Regions from separate parts of the Vibrio sp. MA40-2 genome, predicted to be linked through region 3. Evidence: predicted binding sites of a transcription regulator. Region 3 holds the regulator's gene; each other region holds the start of a gene.
What was found. Region 3 encodes CRP, which controls carbon source genes, mostly activating them, when cyclic AMP is high. Its sites were predicted from a motif close to TGTGANNNNNNTCACA; they were not measured.
Positions count from the first base shown of each region.

Region 1 (7,239 bases), 1.2 Mb from region 3:
TGAAGTAGTATCATTTGTAATCTGTATTACAAACTTATCTCTTAGTCGAAAGGCTATCTAATCTGGCTTTAGATACAATTGACTAATAGTTAGATTACGTTATTGTTCTATTTTACTATCTACCGGAAAGATATGGATACTTTTGTAGCTAAACCAAATACCAACGAACATTTTGCCGATACGCATTTAAACGATAAAAAAGCGGCCAATAACGTCAATGCTATTATTGCAGGCGCAACAGGGTTAATTGGTTCAGAACTGGTCAAACAATTGTTAGTTTCGAATGACATAAGTTCTGTCAGTGCTTTGGTGAGGCGTCCAGTCCCGATTCAGCATCAAAAATTGATTCAAATCCAAGACTCTAACTTAGCCGTCACTCATTGGCATGAAACAACTCCCAAACCAGATGTGGGCTTTATTTGCTTAGGGACAACTAAAAAACAAGCAGGCAGTAAGCAAGCTTTAGCCGCGGTAGATGTGGACTTAGTAACCCAAGTAGCTCAAACAATGCAATCGCTTGGCGTCAAAAAAATTGCGGTTGTGTCTAGCTTCGGTGCGGATATCAGCTCTCCTTTTCATTATCTAAAATGCAAAGGTAACATGGAGCAAAACCTAGTGCGGATGAATTTTTCTCAAGTGGTTTTTGTTAGACCAGGTCCATTATTGGGTAAAAGAAATCAAGTACGAAAAGATGAACTGATTGTACAAACCGTACTTAGAGTGTTACGGCCATTACTTATTGGCCCTTTAGCCAGTTTTAAGCCCATTGCTGCTAAACACGTTGCTCAAGCGATGATATTGGCATTATCACCGTTCGTATCGGACGACGGAAATTCTTGTGCATTAAACAATCATGGCTCAAATCGCCATGAGTCAAATAATCAGTCATTAAACCAAAGTTGCCACTTAGATAGCTATGAGATGCTGAAACTAGTCGATAAAGCGTAAATTAAATTCATCTACTGAGTGGTAAATACCTTATAATACTCATCGATGAGCCCTTCCGTGGCGGCTAACTTAGGAATGAAAGACCTATTATGAATACAAGCGAACAACCGACATTTTTTTGGTTTGATTATGAAACGTGGGGAACCGACCCAGCCAAAGACCGACCAAGCCAATTTGCAGGTGTTCGAACGGATATGGACTTTAATATTATCGGCGAACCTCTCGTTATATATTGCCAACCGCCTTGTGATTATCTTCCTTCGCCTGAAGCAGCTCTCATCACAGGTATTACGCCACAAAAGGCAATAAAGGATGGCTTACCTGAACCGGAATTTATTAAGTTAATACACCAAGCTCTCTCTACACCCAACACAACGAGTTTAGGTTACAATAGCATTCGATTTGACGATGAAGTTACCCGTTATACCTTATACCGAAATTTTCATGACCCTTACGCATGGAGTTGGAAAAATGGCAACTCTCGTTGGGATCTGCTCGATGTAATGCGCACCTGTTACGCCCTTCGCCCAGAAGGAATCAATTGGCCAATTGATTCAGAAGGTAAGCCTACATTCAGGTTAGAGAAGCTATCCCAAGCCAATGGTATTGAACATGAAAATGCGCATGATGCAATGGCCGATGTTATTGCAACCATTGAATTAGCGAAAAAGTTGAAAGCAGCGCAGCCGAAACTGTTTAATTACTTATTTAACATGCGGCATAAAAGAAAATTAAATGAACTTATTGATATTGTAAATCTTACTCCGCTAGTTCATGTATCGGGTATGTTTGGCGTCAGTTGTTCAAATATAAGTTGGATTGTCCCAATGGCATGGCACCCTAAAAATCAAAACGCCGTTATAACCATCAATCTTGCTATGGACCCAACGCCTCTTTTAGAATTAACAAGTGACGAAATTCGCCAGCGTATGTACACAAAGCGTGATGCGCTATTACCTGATCAATTACCAATTCCACTAAAATTAGTGCATTTAAATAAGTGCCCTATTCTTGCACCTGCTAAAACATTAACCTCAGATAACGCCGAGCGTATCGGTATCAATAGAGAACAGTGTCTACAGAATCTATCCTTGATAAAAAATCATCCTGAGATTCGAGAAAAGCTGGTCGAACTATATTCTGTTGAAAGAGAGTATCCAGATAACCAAGACGTCGATAGCCAACTTTACTCCGGTTTTTTCACCCCAGCCGATCGAACGGCGATGGACATTATCCTTGAAACAAAACCAGAAAATCTCGCCGCTTTGGATATTCAATTTGGTGACAAACGAATTGCTCCTTTGTTGTTCAATTATCAAGCAAGAAACTACCCCGAAACCTTAGACGAACAACAACAACAACGTTGGGCTAGCAGTTGCAGAGACTACTTTGAGGCATCACTGCCCAATTACATTTTAAATTTAGAAAACCTTGCTCATGAACATGAGAACGATGAGAAAAAAATGCGCATTTTAAAGTCTGTTTACAATTATGTAGAACAATTGGTTTCCTAACATCGTAAAACGACTAGTTTCTTAACATCCTAAATAATTAGAGTCTTATTAAACAATGATACAAACGGTACTGAAATACATTTTTTCCCTTACGATGATTTTAATTGCGTTATCGCTAGGAAATATAATTCAACACTGGTTAGATATCTCTATCCCAGGCAGCATTATTGGTATGATATTGCTTTTTTTAGCCATGATGAGTGGCGTGATTTCTTCAGAATGGATAAAACCAACAGCTAATGTATTTATCCGTTATATGGTCATATTGTTTATTCCAATCAGTGTTGGTTTAATCGACCATTATGAAATGCTTGCTAACAACGCTTTTCCAATTTTAGTTAGCGTGGTGGGAGGAACTTTAGTCATGATAGTATTCCTCGCTTTGGTTTTAAAAAAGATGTTAAAGGAAGATTCATGATTTGGGCATGGGTTACGATAGCCACATTTTTCATTGCTAGAGCCGTAGCAACAAAACTCAATAATCCACTAGCTAATCCATTGGTAATTAGTTTAATGATTATAATTCCAATCTTATTGTTATTGGATATCCCTTATGTTGAGTACCAACAAGACAACGATATTTTTGTCTATTTACTCCAACCGGCAGTGGTCGCACTTGCTTACCCTCTTTATGAACAGTTTCCCTCCATTAAAAAAAACTGGAAAATTATCTTTCTTGCTTGCGGAGTTGGCAGTGCTTTATCTATGCTCAGTTCTGCAACCATTGCGGTTTTACTTGGAACGGATATGTCATTGGTCGCCAGTATTATGGGTAAATCAGTCACCACTCCGATTGCCATGGAAATATCGAGCCACCTAGGAGGAGAACCTGCCATAGCGGCTATTTTGGTTCTTATTGTCGGTGCATTTGGTGCGATATTCGCTTATCCAATTTATCAAATATTAAACGTAACTCATCCTATTGCTAGAGGACTAACCATGGGCACCGTATCTCATGCGCTAGGAACCGCAACCTGCATCGAAAAAGATCCCAAGGATGGCGCATTTAGCTCACTGGCATTAGTACTATGCGGCGTTATCACCTCCATTCTTGCTCCGGTAATCTACAGTTACATACAATGGTTGAACGTGTTGGTGAATGGTTAAATACTAAATCAACAACAGAACATAAACGGGGCTTGTGTTCAGTGGCTAAATAGCTCAGAATGCGCGCTCACGTTGCTAATATCCACACGTGTGGCTTTTATCCACCTATGTAGCATATATTCATGCCTCTACTGCCATCTAATTTGCCATTATTAATCGAGAATCAACATATTATGAGTTTTAACTCTTTAGGTTTATCTGCACCTATTCTTAAATCAATTGAAGAACAAGGTTACGACACACCATCCCCGATCCAACAACAAGCTATTCCTGCAGTATTAGATGGGCGAGACGTCATGGCTGCCGCTCAAACAGGTACAGGAAAAACCGCCGGTTTTACCTTGCCAATTTTGCAAAAACTAAGTGGCGATACAAAAGTAAAAAGTAACCATATTCGAACCCTGATCTTAACGCCTACCAGAGAACTTGCGGCACAAGTACAACAAAGTGTTGAAACCTACAGTAAATATTTACCATTAACTTCTATGGTTGTGTTTGGTGGAGTAAAGATCAATCCTCAAATGCAAAAACTTCGCAAAGGTAGTGATGTTCTAGTTGCAACACCGGGGCGACTCATTGACCTTTATAATCAAAATGCGGTTAAGTTTTCTCAAGTAGAAGTCCTGGTTCTAGACGAAGCAGATAGAATGCTAGATATGGGTTTTTTAAGAGACATTAAAAAGATTCTGGCTTTGCTACCCAATAAACGCCAAAATTTACTGTTCTCGGCTACTTTTTCACCAGAGATACGCACGTTAGCCAAAGGATTAGTCAACGATCCGTTAGAGATTTCAGTCAACCAAGAAAACTCAACCGCAACAACAGTAGAACAACTTGTGTATCCAGCGGAAAAATCTAGAAAATCAGCATTACTAGTCAAGCTGATCAAAGACAATGATTGGCAACAAGTGCTCATTTTTAGCCGAACAAAACACGGGGCTAATCGTCTATCTACTTATCTCGATAAACAAGGGATTAAATCTGCGCCTATCCACGGAAATAAAAGCCAAGGGGCTCGGACTAAAGCGTTGGCCGGTTTCAAATCAGGCGAAGTACGAGCTCTGGTTGCGACGGATATTGCAGCTCGTGGCATTGATATTCCACAACTTCCGCAAGTGGTCAATTTTGATTTACCAAATGTCGCCGAAGATTACGTACACCGCATCGGTCGTACTGGTCGAGCTGGAGAAGCTGGTAAAGCCATTTCACTTGTTGCAAATGACGAAATTACCGACCTATTTGGTATCGAAAGATTGATACAAAAAATCATTCCAAGAGTTGAAGTGCAAGGTTTTACGCCCAATGTTCCATTAGCGGAATCAAACCTTAATAAGCGTCCAATTAAAGCTAAAAAAACCAAAAAGCCCAAAACAAACCATAGTGATGGACAGCGCTCTACAGATATGGCTCGTGGCCATAAACCTGCCAGTAAAAATAAGCGTCATTTTTCAGTTAACGGTTCAGACAAAAACCCGAACAACACCAATAATCAAACATCATCAAAACGCAGAAGACCGACTAAATCATCGTCTCAATAAACCAAATCATCGTCTCAATAAACAAATAGAGTTAACGCATTGGCGTTAGCTCTATGATTGACTGCGGCATAGCGTGCAACTTTATGATAGAAACAAATCAATATCACCTGCCTTACTTATCTCTGAGCAGATAAACAAGCCACGCTTTGCTACAACGTTTATACTTCCTATTTATTACATTCCTTCATATTTGTAGATTTTTCATTACTATTATTCAGAGACTATTTATCATATTACATCCGATTTAGATAACGTTGCAATTTAGATAACATCATAATTTCGCTCAGTAAGTTACCGATAACTACATAACAATAATAACGTACACCAATCACGACTGTGTCACTTAAATCTATGTGATGTCACTCTATTTATGAAAAATTAGATCACCTTGCAATTTAATATGTGACACAGGTCTCTGTAATTCAACTTGCTTTAGCTAGAATGTCGGTACTTCCCTTTAAAGGACCGAATATGAAGACTCGATTAAATGCAGCACTCGATGGTGCACCACAACCTGTTGCTGACTATTTAAATAACCTCATTCAATCAGGTAATTTTGACGCGACCATTACCGCCGAACAGTTTGAACAACTTTTACAATGTTCAGGATTAAGCGATAAAGCGTTGAGACTGTCTCTTCTACCCTTTGCTGCCGCCTATTCTTATGCACCGATTTCAGAGTTTTATGTTGGTTCAATTGTGCGAGGTCTGTCAGGTAAATTGTATTTTGGCGCAAATATGGAATTCATAGGCGCTCAAATGAGTCAAACCGTACATGCTGAACAATCTGGAATAAGTCATGCGTGGATGAAAGGTGAGACAGGCATAAAAGATATAACCATCAACTATAGTCCTTGCGGTCACTGCCGCCAATTTATGAATGAATTGACCACTGCGCAGGAACTTAAGATCCAACTGCCGAAACGACAAGAAATGTCACTGCAAGAATATTTGCCCGATTCTTTTGGTCCTGCTGATCTTGATATTCCTGACCGCCTTATGGATGGTAAATTTTTAAGTTATAAAACAACAGAGTCGGATCCATTAATACTCAATGCGCTAAAAGCATTGAACTATAGCCATGCCCCTTATTCAGGAAATTTCAGTGGTGTAGCGTTAGAACTCAATGACGGTAGTGTATTTCTTGGTTCTTATGCAGAAAACGCCGCATTTAATCCTAGCCTTCCTCCTCTACAAGTAGCATTAGCACAAGTTCTGATGGCTGGGAAATCGTTTGATCAAATAACAGCAGCCGCGCTTGCTGAATTATCAACTGGAAAAATTCATAATATTGATGGAACCCAAGCAACATTAGAAGCATTAAACCCTGATATTCCCTTAGCTTATATCTCTATATAACTTCGTTGCCCAATTCTACATAACTTCTATTTTCAATCGTTACATTCATCGCCCAGAGCCTTAATTTATTAAGGCTTTTTTGCTTACCCTTGATCAGTAAACGGTTATGATTCAAAGCAAACCGTTATAGTTCACGAGCAAACGACCGTATTTCACAAGCAAACGATTGCGGAATTCTCAAGATCCAGTATTATCCTTGCAATTTGATCATAATGAAGGATTTTCCAATGCTGGGTACTGCTACAAGCACAGGCGCGACTAGAGTTTTATTATTAGGTTCTGGAGAACTAGGCAAAGAAGTGGCAATAGAATGTCACCGACTTGGATTAGAGGTAATCGCGTGTGATCGATATCCTAATGCGCCTGCAATGCAAGTGGCGCATCGTAGCCATGTGGTTGACATGCTCGATGGTGAAGCCTTGAAAGCCATAATTGAACTGGAAAAACCAGATTATGTGGTGCCAGAAATTGAAGCTATTGCCACGGACACTTTAGTCGAACTAGAAGCCAAAGGCTTAAATGTTGTTCCGACCGCTAACGCTACTAAGTTAACAATGAACCGTGAAGGTATCCGTTGTTTAGCTGCAGAAGAACTTTCTATTTTAACTTCGCCTTATAAATTTGCTGATACCTTAGAGCAATTTAAACAAGCTATCGAACATGTAGGCATGCCTTGCGTTATAAAACCGGTTATGAGCTCTTCTGGTAAAGGACAAAGCGTCATAAAAACCGAAGATGACATATTAACTGCATGGGAATACGCTCAAGAAGGT
Region 1 covers NZ_CP178628.1:2,357,989-2,365,227, reverse strand. Annotated here, with positions in the region: gene ACLKML_RS18360 (NAD(P)H-binding protein) at 133-948, shown strand; gene sbcB (exodeoxyribonuclease I) at 1,038-2,462, shown strand; gene ACLKML_RS18350 (CidA/LrgA family protein) at 2,518-2,880, shown strand; gene ACLKML_RS18345 (LrgB family protein) at 2,880-3,569, shown strand; gene ACLKML_RS18340 (DEAD/DEAH box helicase) at 3,743-5,107, shown strand; gene cdd (cytidine deaminase) at 5,579-6,466, shown strand; gene purT (formate-dependent phosphoribosylglycinamide formyltransferase) at 6,694-7,239, shown strand, end outside.
Region 1: a site for CRP is predicted at 5,509-5,524, ahead of cdd (cytidine deaminase). Genes of this name have one in related genera too.

Region 2 (7,239 bases), 680 kb from region 3:
GCCAATACCCGCAGCGGGAACTATGGCATAAAATTTATTATTTGTTTGCATCACTATTTTACTTACTCATTCGAGCTACTGAGAGTTTTCATCAATAATTCGGTAAAAAGTTTCACCCTCTTTAACCATACCTAATTCGTTTCTTGCTCTTTCTTCTATCGCATCTAGTCCTTGTTTGAGATCTTCTATCTCTGCAAACATTTTGGCATTTCTATCAGATAACTCTTTATTTACCGACTGCTGGACTTCAATTTCGTTCAATATTTGTCGATGCTCTAGCACGCCATTTTTACCCCATACAAGAGTATAAAATAACACAGCCAATAACAGTAAAAGTGCCAGAGTAAATAAACGCACGCTAGAGAGTTCTCATGAGTTAATTAGAGGGAGATATGCTTGTATATATATCATAAATGCTTGATTGAGACTAGGTTTGACAGGTATTGCCATTCATATAGGCAACGCTTTTTATTGAGATGATAACCTTTTAACTTTACGTCGTGCTCTTTCAATTTAAATTACGCTCTTTCAACTTAGCTAACACTTTAAATGGTATCGACCACAAACTTTCCGGTAAAAAAAAGCGCCTCTATGGATAAGAGACGCTTATTGCATTAACTTTTATAAAAAATTAATAATCAAATCACCTTATAAATAAGGATTATTGACCTTTAACTTCTTTAAGACCGTTGAAAGGAGCACGTGCACCTAGAGCTTCTTCGATACGGATAAGTTGGTTGTACTTAGCAACACGGTCAGAACGGCTCATAGAACCTGTTTTGATTTGACCTGCAGCTGTACCTACTGCTAAATCAGCAATAGTTGCATCTTCAGTTTCACCAGAACGGTGAGAGATAACAGCAGTATAACCAGCATCTTTAGCCATTTTGATAGCAGCCAAAGTTTCTGTTAGAGAACCAATTTGGTTGAATTTGATAAGGATAGAGTTAGCAACGCCTTTCTCAATACCTTCAGCAAGGATCTTAGTGTTTGTAACGAATAAATCGTCACCAACTAGTTGAAGTTTATCACCTAGAAGTTCAGTTTGGTGCTTAAAGCCATCCCAATCTGATTCATCAAGGCCATCTTCGATAGATACGATTGGATATTGGTTAGCAAGATCTTGCAAGTAGAAGTTGAACTCTTCTGAAGTGAAGACTTTACCTTCACCTTTCATGTTGTAGTTTCCAGCTTCTTTGTCATAGAACTCAGATGCAGCACAGTCCATAGCAAGTGTTACGTCTTTACCTAACTCATAACCTGCAAGTTCTACGGCTTCTTTGATTGCAGCTAGAGCAGCAGCATTAGATTCTAGGTTAGGAGCAAAACCACCTTCATCACCAACAGCTGTACTTAGACCTTTAGATTTAAGTACTTTCGCTAGGTTGTGGAATACTTCAGCACCGATGCGTAGAGCTTCTTTAAGCGTTGAAGCGCCAACAGGTTGAATCATAAATTCTTGGATATCAACGTTGTTATCAGCGTGCTCGCCACCATTGATGATGTTCATCATTGGAAGAGGCATAGAGAACTGACCAGCAGTACCATTAAGTTCTGCAATGTGCTCAAATAAAGGCATGCCTTTAGCCGCTGCAGCTGCTTTTGCGTTTGCAAGTGAAACCGCTAGGATTGCGTTAGCACCAAATTTAGCTTTGTTGTCTGTGCCATCTAAGTCGATCATAACTTGGTCAACTTCAGCTTGAGCTTTAGCGTCTTTACCAACTAGTGCTTGAGCAATTGTACCGTTTACTGCTTCAACTGCTTTAAGAACACCTTTACCTAGGAAACGTGTTTTGTCGCCGTCACGTAGCTCAAGAGCTTCGCGAGAACCAGTAGATGCGCCAGATGGAGCAGCAGCCATACCGACGAAACCGCCTTCTAGGTGTACTTCAGCTTCTACTGTTGGGTTACCACGTGAGTCGATGATTTCACGACCTAGAACTTTAACGATCTTAGACATTGATGTTTCCTCTCGTTCAATTTTTATGTCAAAACTAAGGATAACGACACCTCATGTGTCATTATCCGGATTCCTGTATTACTTATTCTGTTCTGTATCGAATTCACCACGTTGATATTGACCTGCGGCTTTAATAAAGCCAGCGAACAACGGATGTCCATCGCGAGGCGTAGACGTGAATTCAGGGTGGAACTGAGAGGCAACAAACCATGGATGATTTGGGTTCTCAATTACCTCAACAAGCTTTTTGTCTGCAGATAAGCCAGATACTTTTAAACCAGCTTTTTCAATTTGCGGACGAAGATTGTTGTTTACTTCATAACGGTGACGGTGACGTTCATGAATTGTCGCGCTACCGTATAACTCTTTAGCTAATGTGCCTTTTTCAAGGTGACAAAGCTGAGAGCCAAGACGCATAGTACCACCTAAGTCAGATAGCTCAGTACGTTCTTCAACTTTACCTTCACCATCTACCCATTCGGTAATTAATCCTACCACGGGATACTTTGTATCTTTGTTAAATTCTGTTGAATGTGCGCCTTCTAGGCCAGCAACATTTCTCGCAAACTCAATTAAAGCCACCTGCATGCCTAAACAAATACCTAAATAAGGCACGTTATTTTCACGCGCATATTTAGCGGCAAGGATTTTACCTTCAATACCACGATCACCAAAACCACCAGGTACAAGAATCGCATCTAAATCTGCGAACATTTCTTCACCTTTGCTCTCTACATCTTGTGAGTCGACATATTTAATGGTGACATTTAAGCGGTTTTTCAACCCTGCATGTTTCAGTGCTTCATTGACGGATTTATAAGCATCTGGAAGTTCTATATATTTACCAACCATACCAATAGTTACATCTGCGGTAGGATTCGCTTCTTCATAGATAACTTGTTCCCACTCTGACAGATCCGCTTCTGGTGCTTGAATACCAAAACGAGTACAGACAAGATCATCCAATGCTTGAGCTTTGATTAATTGAGGGATTTTGTAGATAGAATCTACGTCTTTCATTGAGATAACAGCTTTTTCTGGTACGTTACAGAACAGCGCTATTTTTTTACGTTCATTTGCAGGGATCATACGATCACTACGGCAAACCAAAATATCTGGCTGGATACCGATAGAAAGTAATTCTTTTACAGAGTGCTGAGTTGGCTTGGTTTTCACTTCACCAGCTGCAGCTAAATAAGGTACTAAAGTCAGATGCATAAACATGGCACGTTCACGGCCAACTTCTGCAGCTAACTGACGAATTGCTTCCATAAATGGCAGAGATTCGATATCACCAACAGTGCCACCCACTTCAACGATTGCCACATCATGGCCTTCTGCGCCATCATAAACACGATCTTTTATTGCATTAGTGATATGAGGGATAACTTGAATCGTTGCACCTAAGTAATCACCACGACGTTCTTTTCTCAGTACGTCAGCATAAACACGCCCAGCAGTAAAGTTGTTGCGCTTGCTCATTTTGGTACGAATGAATCGTTCATAATGACCAAGATCGAGATCGGTTTCTGCACCGTCTTCGGTAACAAATACTTCACCATGTTGAGTTGGGCTCATTGTGCCGGGATCAACGTTGATATAAGGGTCAAGCTTCATCATGGTCACTTTAAGACCACGAGCTTCTAAAATAGCCGCAAGAGATGCTGCTGCAATACCTTTACCTAGTGAGGATACCACCCCGCCAGTAACAAAAATGTAATTTGTCGTCATGTTTAACCTGAAATTGGTTGAATGAGGGAAATTGGTGCTGTCTGGACGGGATGCAAATATACCAGAAGCCCTTTAACGCCACAACGTGAAACTTATCACACTTGGTTAATTTATTTTTTGCTTCAAATCAATTCAACAAGCCATTAACCTATGTCTATCACTAGTTGATGCTTATCCCTACTTAAGTTTAAGTATACAAATCAACTATCTTATGGCGCAAAGTATAGCCACCGTTGAGTAAAACAAGCAAGTAATCGATAACTGGTCAGAGTATAACTTTCCACCAGTCTAAAATTTAAAACAAGTTAAACAATAACGCAGTTATTTTTAGCATTCGACTTGATAGTTTATAGATGTTATTCACCAAATTTCAGATGTGACTTACCGAATTGTTTTGATCATAATGATAATTACATCAATATCATTGACCTTTTTTAACTTCATCCCACATGGCATCTAACTGTTCTAGATTGAAATCATCCAATTGCTTTCCTTGCTCGCGAACTAGACGCTCAACACCTTTGAAGCGAGTTGCAAATTTATCGTTTGCTTTACGTAAAGCGACTTCTGGATCTTTGCCTAAGTGACGAACTAAATTTACGGTAGCAAAAAGAAGGTCGCCTAATTCTTCTTCAATCGCTTTCTCATCAGGAGTGACTTGGAGAACTTCATCAAGCACTTCATCTAATTCTTCTTTTACTTTATCCACAACAGGGCCAATGGTATCCCAATCAAAACCATGCTTAGCACAACGCTTTTGTATTTTATTGGCTTTAGAAAGAGCAGGAAGAGAGTTAGGCACAGAATCTAATACACTTTGTTCCACTTTACCCAACTTGGCCTTTTCTTTGGCTTTTTCCTGCTCCCAATTGGAATTTATCTCTTGTTCAGAGTCGAGTGTTAAATCAGAAAAAACATGAGGGTGGCGACGAATTAATTTTTCGTTCACTGTTTCAACAACATCGTTAAACTCAAAAAGCTGTTGTTCTTTAGCTAATTGACTGTAAAAAATCACTTGGAACAACACATCACCGAGTTCTTCTTTTAAGTTTAGCCAATCTTTATTATTGATCGCGTCTACTAGTTCGAATGTCTCTTCGATTGTGTGGGGAATAATAGAATCGAAATTTTGTTTTAAATCCCAAGGACAGCCTTTTTTAGGGTCACGCAGTTGAGACATAATATTTAAAAGTTGCTGTACACTATCCGCCATTTAACCGTTTCTCACTTTATATTCTGTTTATTTGTGTATTTTTTATGCTGAGCGTTTTTCTGACAGACCGCTAGCGCTTGTTCTTATGATCTTTAACGTAAGCGTCTTACCGAAATAACGTCTCGAATTTGTTCAATTCGAGAAATCACCCGGCTAAGAAGTTCAACATTTTTCACTTCTAAGTTGAAATCCATAATAAGCATTTGACGCTTATAATCATGACGACTTTTCATACTTGACACATTCAACTTCTCATTGGCTAACAGTGTGGTTATATCTTTAAGTAATCCACCGCGTTCTAACGCATCCACTCTAAGAGTGAGGATGAAGTTACCTGAATAAGATCCTCCCCAAACGGTATCAATAATACGCTCTGGAGCATGTAACCTTAGTTCAGCCAATTGCTCGCAATCACTTCTATGTACCGAAATACCTCGGCCTTGGGTAATATAGCCGGCAATGGTATCTCCTGGGATAGGTTGACAACATCTTGCTAAGTGCGACATTAGGTTATCAACACCTTCAACGACAATCGCATCTTTATGAGGTCTATTTTGAGCCGACGATTTAGCCCCTTGCTCTTGCAATTTTTCTAAAGCTTGCTTATCTTCTTCTTCGGCTGTTGGCTTATTAACTAATGCATTAATGTGATTAATGACTTGGTTAATTCTTAAATCACCGCTACCAATCCCAGCATAAAGCTCATCCGGTGTATTAACATTAAAACGCTTAAGAGCATAATCATCCGCATGTTTTAATGTTGCGCCTATTTTACTTAATTCTAACTCTAAAATCTCTCGACCCGCTTCTATGTTTTTCTCGCGGCTTTCTTTTCTAAACCAAGCATTTATCTTTGCTCTCGCTCGACTTGAATGGACAAATCCTAAAGATGAGTTTAACCAATCTCGCGATGGATTCGGTTCTTTTTGGGTAATAATTTCAACCTGATCGCCCATTTCTAATTTGTGCGTAAATGGAACAATTCGCCCACCGACTTTGGTTCCGATACAACGATGTCCAACTTCAGAGTGAATGTGGTAAGCAAAATCAAGTGGAGTTGCGCCCATTGGCAAATCAACCACATCCCCTCTTGGCGTAAAGGCATATACTCTGTCATCGAATACTTGGCTACGCAGTTCATCTAGCATCTCACCAGAATCTGACATTTCTTCTTGCCAATCAATCAGCTTACGAAGCCAAGTGATTTTCTCATCATAACCACTACGTCCACTACTTGACGCGCCTTCTTTATACTTCCAATGCGCAGCAACACCCAGTTCAGAATCTTCATGCATTTGCTTGGTTCTGATCTGAATCTCTATGGTTTTCCCTTCTGGCCCAAGAATTACGGTATGAATAGATTGATAACCATTCGGTTTAGGATTGGCAACATAGTCGTCAAACTCATTAGGAAGATGCTTGTATTTAGTATGTACAATCCCTAAAGCCGCATAACAATCTTGCAGTTGATCGGCGATGATACGCACTGCTCGAACATCAAACAGTTCATCAAAAGCCAGATTTTTTTTCTGCATTTTACGCCAAATACTATAAATATGTTTTGGCCGTCCACTTACTTCCGCGTTGATATTGGTCGCTTTCATCTCAGACATTAAATCGGTAACAAAGTCATCGATATATTTTTCACGCACAATTCGTCTTTCTGAGAGTTGCTTTGCTATTTGCTTGTAAATATCCGATTGCTGATAACGGAAAGCGTAATCTTCAATTTCCCATTTTAACTGACCGATACCTAAACGGTTGGCGAGAGGTGCGTATATATTAGCGCACTCTTTGGCGGCTATTTGACGAACTTCTTCTGGTTTGTCTTTCACTTCACGTAAATTACAAATACGCTCAGCTAATTTGATAATCACACAGCGAAAATCATCTACCATTGCCAGCAACATTCTGCGCACATTATCTATTTGACCTGATGCTGCTGCCCCTTCAAATGTTACATTAAGTTGACCGATGGCGGCCATTTCTTCCACTCCATCAATCAGCTTAATGATCTCTTTACCATAAACCTCTTCGAGCTCTTCTTTTTCGAAAAAACCACTGGAGACGACAGGAAATAACTGTGCCGCAATCAAGGTCGCTCTATCCATAGATAAAGTGATTAAAATTTCGATCATTTCCCGACCACGCCAAAGCAATAGTGGTGCTTGTTCTCGTCCTTCTAAGTGAGATTCGCACTGCTTATAGACTTCTATTAGCCGTTTACTGGTTTTTTGATCTTGCTCTAGGCTGGTGACCCAAGCTTCTAATTCAAATTTTTCATCTTTATTTAAGTGCGCACTGCGTACCGCAACCATGTTATTTCCCAACTTTT
Region 2 covers NZ_CP178628.1:508,754-515,992, forward strand. Annotated here, with positions in the region: gene ispD (2-C-methyl-D-erythritol 4-phosphate cytidylyltransferase) at 1-51, opposite strand, end outside; gene ftsB (cell division protein FtsB) at 76-357, opposite strand; gene eno (phosphopyruvate hydratase) at 662-1,960, opposite strand; gene ACLKML_RS09800 (CTP synthase) at 2,039-3,691, opposite strand; gene mazG (nucleoside triphosphate pyrophosphohydrolase) at 4,113-4,904, opposite strand; gene relA (GTP diphosphokinase) at 4,997-7,222, opposite strand.
Region 2: a site for CRP is predicted at 3,776-3,791, ahead of ACLKML_RS09800 (CTP synthase). Genes of this name have one in related genera too.

Region 3 (7,239 bases):
ACAGTGACTTCCGGCTCTTCTTTAATGCCACAGAAGAAAAACCCTGATGCATTGGAATTAATCCGTGGTAAATGTGGTCGCGTATATGGTTCATTAGCGGCGATGATGATGACAGTTAAAGCCTTGCCTCTTGCTTATAACAAAGACATGCAGGAAGATAAAGAAGGTTTATTCGATGCCTTAGATACATGGAATGATTGCATGGAAATGGCGGCGCTGTGTTTTGATGGATTAAAGATCAATAAAGAGCGTACATTGGAAGCGGCGAAGCAAGGTTACGCCAATGCCACTGAGCTAGCAGATTATCTTGTTGCCAAAGATATACCATTTCGTGAAGCTCACCATATTGTTGGGGTCGCGGTAGTTGGAGCAATAGAGAAAGGTTGTGCGCTAGAAGAGTTATCTATTGCCGAATTAAAAGTATTTTCTGAAGTGATTGAAGAAGATGTTTATGACATTTTGACCATTGAGTCGTGCTTAGACAAACGTTCAGCTCTTGGTGGCGTTTCACCAAAACAAGTTGCCTACGCGGTAGATCATGCACAACAACGGCTTGAAAAAAGAAATGTCTCCGCGATTAAAGTTCGCTCTGCAAGGCTTACTGACATCGACGCTTTAGAAGGTATGGTCGCCTACTGGTCGAATATGGGAGAAAACCTACCTCGAAATCGTAATGAATTAATTCGAGATATCGGCTCGTTTGCCGTAGTTGAAAATCAAGGCGAAGTGACTGGTTGTGCCTCTCTTTATGTTTACGATTCAGGCTTAGCTGAGATTCGATCACTTGGTATTGAGGCCGGGTGGCATAAACAAGGGCAGGGCACAGCTATTGTTCAACATTTGATAAACAAAGCTAAACAGATGGCGATACAAAAAGTGTTTGTGTTAACACGAACGCCAGAATTCTTTATGAAGCAGAACTTCTTGCCAACCTCCAAGAGTTTACTGCCGGAAAAAGTATTAAAAGACTGTGAACAATGCCCAAGAATTCACGCATGTGATGAAGTGGCGCTAGAAATTGATCTTTGTGAGCAAACCATTATCCGAACTAACGTGGCATAACTATTTGAAAAATAACGGTTAAATTAGTTAATTAGCAAATCCTAAAAAAATAATATTTTTTTTGGGAACAATTTAGGAAAAGCCCGGTCTTAATAAGTACCACTGCTTTTTCTTAGAAGAATCTAAGAAAGCCCCTATCCGGATTGGATTAGGGGCTTTTTCTTTATTTAAGCCTAATTTTTATTCACTGAAATCTAAATTTGTCTAAGGCGATAATTCTACATCCGACCAATATGCAACCACCGTTTGTTTTTTGTACTATGCTAAAAACAAAAATTCGACGGCTTTTGTGAGAGCAACCAGTTTATTTTTGAACATTTAATGTAATTTTTTGCATTAACGATTGAGCTACTTAACATCTTGCAATAATTTCTAGTCATTCAGGATTGCTTAAATATAACCAGACGTATATTATTTATACTCATATAAACATACAATAGTATTTTTGGGAGTTAGACATGACAAAACCAGTAATCGGTTTTATCGGACTTGGCCTTATGGGCGGTAACATGGTTGAGAACCTACAAAACAGAGGCTACGAGCTGAATGTTATGGATCTTAACAAAGAAGCAGTAGCAACTTGTGTTGCTCGCGGTGCTAAAGAAGCCACTTCTGCTAAAGAACTAGCGGCAGCAAGTGACATCGTTATGCTTTGTCTTACTACTTCTGCTGTAGTTGAAAAACTCGTTTACGGCGATGACGGTATTCTTGCGGGAATTAAACAAGGTTCAGTATTAATTGACTTTGGTACTTCTATCCCTGCATCTACTCGTAAGATCGGTGAAGCTCTTGCTGAAAAAGGAGCCGGTATGATCGATGCTCCTCTTGGTCGTACTCCAGCACACGCTAAAGATGGTCTATTAAACATCATGGCCGCTGGCGACATGGATACATTCAATAAAGTTAAACCAGTACTAGAAGAACAAGGTGAGAACGTATTCCATCTTGGTGCTCTAGGTGCAGGTCACACAACTAAGCTTGTAAATAACTTTATGGGCATGACAACTGTTTGTGCAATGTCTCAAGCTTTCGCTGTTGCTGATCTTGCTGGTGTTGATCGCCAACAACTATTCGACATCATGTCAGCGGGTCCTTCTAACTCTCCATTTATGGGCTTCTGTAAAAACTATGCAGTTGACGGCGTAAGTGACTTAGGTTTCTCAATTGCCAATGCAAACAAAGATTTGGGTTACTTCCTAAAAATGGTAGAAGATCTAGGTACTGAATCTAAGATCGCTGAAGGTTCTTCTGCTAACCTTCAAGCTGCATTTGATGCTGGCTTAGGTAACGGTAACGTACCTGAAATTTTCGATTACTTTCTTAAACTAGAGAAGTAATTCGAACTCGACCTTACTATCTTGTCTAACCTGTTTAGAGTGACGCAAGGTAGTAAGGTTATATTTTGTTTTTCTTTTGTAATGGAATAATGACAAATTTAAACAGAAGATGAAGAAACAACATAAAATTAAATGCAAATCCTGCAACCATTAGCGCAATTGATTCCACACTTCTTAGATCATTCCTATAAAACCACCACCAGACAACCCAACATAAAACAGATAACACGGTTAACTGATTCATGCACTGTTGACATCGTCCAATTTTTTCCCAAAACCCATTACTATGACAATATTTGCAAGCCATCATCTTTACCTAATCCGTTGTTAGTAAGATTTTGAACCAGTCTCTGATCCAGTGCAATAACAACCTCTATATTGGTCAAAAATCGGTTTTCATTCAAAAAAAAACAATTTAATAAAAAAAATGTCGTTTCTGAGGTAAAAATTTGATTTTTCCCCTTGGGATTTTGCACATGATCCCCAACATAACTTTCACGCGCTGAGAATTCAGCACTTTATCTATTAAATGAAACAACAATCAGGAGAGACGACCTCATGAATATTCGTCCTTTACACGACCGTGTTATCGTTGAGCGCAAAGAAGTTGAATCAAAATCTGCAGGTGGCATTGTATTAACTGGATCGGCTGCAGAAAAATCTACTCGCGGAACTATTCTCGCTGTAGGAAAAGGCCGTATTCTAGAAAATGGCACTGTTCAGCCTTTAGATGTAAAAGTTGGTGATGTAGTTATTTTTGCAGAAGGCTACGGCACAAAAACTGAAAAAATAGATGGCAAAGAAGTATTAGTCATGTCTGAAAACGACATCATGGCAATTGTTGAATAAGCATACGTTGAGTAATTCACTCTTAAACGACAAGCAAATATAAATAGTATTTAGGAAAGGATATATAAGATGGCTGCTAAAGACGTAAAATTTGGTAATGACGCACGAATCAAAATGCTAGAAGGTGTAAACGTTCTGGCTGATGCTGTAAAAGTAACGCTTGGGCCTAAAGGCCGTAACGTTGTATTGGATAAATCTTTCGGTGCACCAACCATCACTAAAGATGGTGTTTCTGTAGCGCGTGAAATTGAACTAGAAGATAAGTTCCAAAACATGGGCGCTCAAATGGTTAAAGAAGTGGCTTCTCAAGCAAATGACGCCGCTGGTGATGGAACGACAACAGCAACAGTATTGGCTCAGTCAATCATTACTGAAGGCCTTAAAGCGGTTGCTGCTGGTATGAACCCAATGGACCTTAAACGTGGTATCGACAAAGCGGTTGTTGCCGCAGTAGAAGAGCTTAAAGCTCTATCTGTACCATGTGCTGATACAAAAGCGATTGCACAAGTAGGAACGATTTCAGCGAACACTGATGAAACCGTTGGTAACATCATTGCTGAAGCAATGGAGAAAGTAGGTCGTGACGGTGTTATTACTGTTGAAGAAGGCCAAGCACTTCAAGATGAACTTGATGTTGTTGAAGGTATGCAGTTTGACCGTGGTTACCTATCTCCTTACTTTATTACTAACCAAGAAGCGGGTGCGGTTGAATTAGAAAACCCATTCATTCTTTTGATTGATAAAAAAGTATCGAATATCCGTGAGCTGTTAACCACTCTAGAAGCGGTTGCTAAAGCCTCTCGTCCACTGCTTATCATTGCAGAAGATGTTGAAGGTGAAGCGTTGGCTACATTGGTAGTAAACAACATGCGTGGCATCGTGAAAGCTGCAGCAGTTAAAGCTCCAGGGTTCGGTGATCGTCGTAAATCAATGCTACAAGATATCGCGATTCTAACTTCTGGTACGGTTATCTCAGAAGAGATTGGTTTAGAACTAGAGAAAGCTACATTAGAAGATCTAGGTCAAGCGAAGCGCGTTATCATCACTAAAGAAAATACAACCATCATTGATGGTCTTGGTGAAGAAGCAATGATTCAAGGTCGCGTTGCTCAAATTCGCCAACAAATCGAAGAAGCGACATCAGATTACGACAAAGAGAAACTACAAGAACGCGTAGCGAAACTTGCTGGCGGTGTTGCAGTAATCAAAGTTGGCGCAGCAACTGAAGTCGAAATGAAAGAGAAGAAAGACCGTGTAGAAGATGCGCTTCACGCAACTCGTGCTGCGGTTGAAGAAGGCGTCGTTGCTGGTGGTGGTGTTGCTCTTATTCGCGCTGCTTCTAAAGTCGCGGGTCTTGAAGGTAGCAATGAAGAACAAAATGTTGGTATTCGTGTTGCTCTTCGAGCAATGGAAGCGCCTTTACGTCAAATCGTTGAAAATGCAGGTGAGGAAGACTCAGTTGTTGCTAACAACGTTAAAGCAGGCGATGCGAGCTATGGCTACAATGCCGCCACAGGCGAATACGGTGATATGCTTGAAATGGGTATCTTAGATCCAACTAAAGTAACGCGCAGTGCACTACAGTTCGCTGCATCGGTTGCTGGACTAATGATCACAACTGAAGCAATGGTTACTGATGCTCCAGCTAAAGATGCTGGTGCTGCAATGCCTGATATGGGCGGCATGGGTGGTATGGGTGGAATGCCAGGAATGATGTAAAATTCCGCTACCTATGTGACTAAAGTTTAGCGTTTATGTTAAACCGGTTGGGTGTGTCCAGATATATGCCCAACCAAGTTGCAAGCACCATCAATTAGAAGCACTTACATAAAAGCTATTCTAATTTTATCGAAAAAAAAAGCAGCGTTTCCGCTGCTTTTTTAGTTTGTTTTTTATAGACGGTTCCGTATTAACGAATGAACGTTAGCGAGTACCGTAAACAACGATAGTTTTACCGTGTGCAGAAATTAAGTTCTGCTCTTCAAGCATTTTTAAAATACGTCCAACTGTCTCACGTGAACAGCCAACAATTTGTCCAATCTCTTGACGAGTAATTTTGATCTGCATCCCATCAGGGTGAGTCATTGCATCAGGTTGTTTTGCTAAATTAAGAAGTGTTTGAGCAATACGACCAGTCACATCTAAGAAGGCCAAATCGCCTACTTTTTGGCTTGTCGTTTGTAGACGACTTGCCATTTGAGACGAAAGACGCATCAAAATATCTGGGTTAACTTGAATAAGCTGACGGAATTTCTTAAACGAAATTTCAGCAACTTCACAAGGTGATTTAGCTCGTACCCATGCGGTACGTTCTTGGTCTTCTTCAAAAAGGCCTAGCTCACCGATGAAGTCACCTTGGTTAAGGTAAGAAAGAATCATCTCTTTACCTTCTTCATCCTTGATAAGCACAGCCACAGAGCCTTTCACAATGTAATACAGAGTTTCCGCTTTTTCACCCGCGTGGATAAGCGTACTCTTTGATGGATATTTATGAATATGACAGTGTGAAAGAAACCACTCTAACGTCGGATCGGTTTGAGGTTTACCTAGAACCATAATTATCTCACTATTATCTGCAGGGCCTACTTAAGCAGCGTTCCTTTGCCACGTCCCTATATTTCGGTGACGTTAGCATAGGATTTCTTAATCAAAGCTGCAAGCTACATATGTATGTCTGTTAAGAATAGTATCCTTTTTTTCAGGTGATTTCTTGATTTTGATCGCTCTCAAATCCCTATTTTATACGCAAAAATGTGCACGTCATCACGGTATAACAAACAAAGCCGCAAGTTGTGTATAAATTAACCTATTTTGCCTGTTTCGATTAACTGCTGAAGCACGGGTCTAATAATTAATTCCATAGCAAAACTCATCTTGCCACCTGGAACAACGAGTGTATTGTGGCGTGAAACAAATGAGCCATCAATCATGGCCAACAGATAAGGAAAATCGACATTTTTCATGCCACGTAAACGAATAACCACAAAACTTTCGTCTAAACTGGGTATTCCTTTGGCGTTAAGAGGGTTCGAAGTGTCAACCGTTGGTACGCGCTGAAAGTTAATATGTGTGCGAGAAAATTGAGGCGTAATATAATTTAGATAGTCATCCATTGAGCGAACGATTGAATCGGTCACGGCTTCTCTAGAGTGTCCTCTATCTCTAGTATCGCGTACGAACTTTTGAATCCATTCTAAATTAACAATCGGCACCATACCGATAAGCAAGTCAGCGTGTTGCGATACATTCACCTCACCATCGACCACCGCGCCATGTAAGCCTTCATAAAAAAGCACATCACTGTTTTCGGGTAAATCTTGCCAAGGGGTAAAGGTTCCTGGCATCTGATTATAAGGTACGGCTTCATCAAAGGAGTGCAGATAACGCCTTACTTGTCCTTTGCCTTCTTCTCCATATTTCTTAAAGAATTGCTCTAATGCCGGAAAGTCGTTTGCTTCTGGGCCAAAATAACTGATGTGTCGACCTTGTTCTTTAGCTTTACGAATTTCGATGTCCATTTCTGGACGAGTGAACTTATGGAAGCTATCTCCTTCAACCCATGCGGCTCTAACGTTCATCATATTAAACATTTTTCTAAATGCTTCTGAAGTTGTCGTTGTTCCTGCGCCAGATGAACCTGTAACAGCGATAACCGGATGTTTTGCGGACATGATATCCCTTGTTATTAAATTAGATTAAACGGTGTAATTTGCTAGTTTATGGGATTATCTAAAAAGAATAAATGCTTTACTTTTGCCAGTTAAAATTCGCCTTTGAGTTTTATATCAACGGTTTCATGTAATTCTGAAAACACGATAACGGCGTCACCCACTGTAAGTTGTTCTTTTACTTGCGCTACTTTCTCATCGAGCGTTACTTCATTTTGCCCATAATCCGTTCCTTCTCTCAGAACAAACTCTTTAATTAAATTATCCAGCGTGTCGGTTTCAATCTCTTGCCATGGAATGATCATGTGATTTTTACACCTCTG
Region 3 covers NZ_CP178628.1:1,189,611-1,196,849, forward strand. Annotated here, with positions in the region: gene argH (argininosuccinate lyase) at 1-1,062, shown strand, start outside; gene ACLKML_RS13120 (NAD(P)-dependent oxidoreductase) at 1,521-2,399, shown strand; gene ACLKML_RS13125 (DUF3624 domain-containing protein) at 2,458-2,706, opposite strand; gene ACLKML_RS13130 (co-chaperone GroES) at 2,958-3,248, shown strand; gene groL (chaperonin GroEL) at 3,318-4,967, shown strand; gene crp (cAMP-activated global transcriptional regulator CRP) at 5,172-5,804, opposite strand; gene ACLKML_RS13145 (phosphoribulokinase) at 6,050-6,919, opposite strand; gene ACLKML_RS13150 (YheU family protein) at 7,009-7,221, opposite strand; gene ACLKML_RS13155 (hydrolase) at 7,229-7,239, opposite strand, start outside.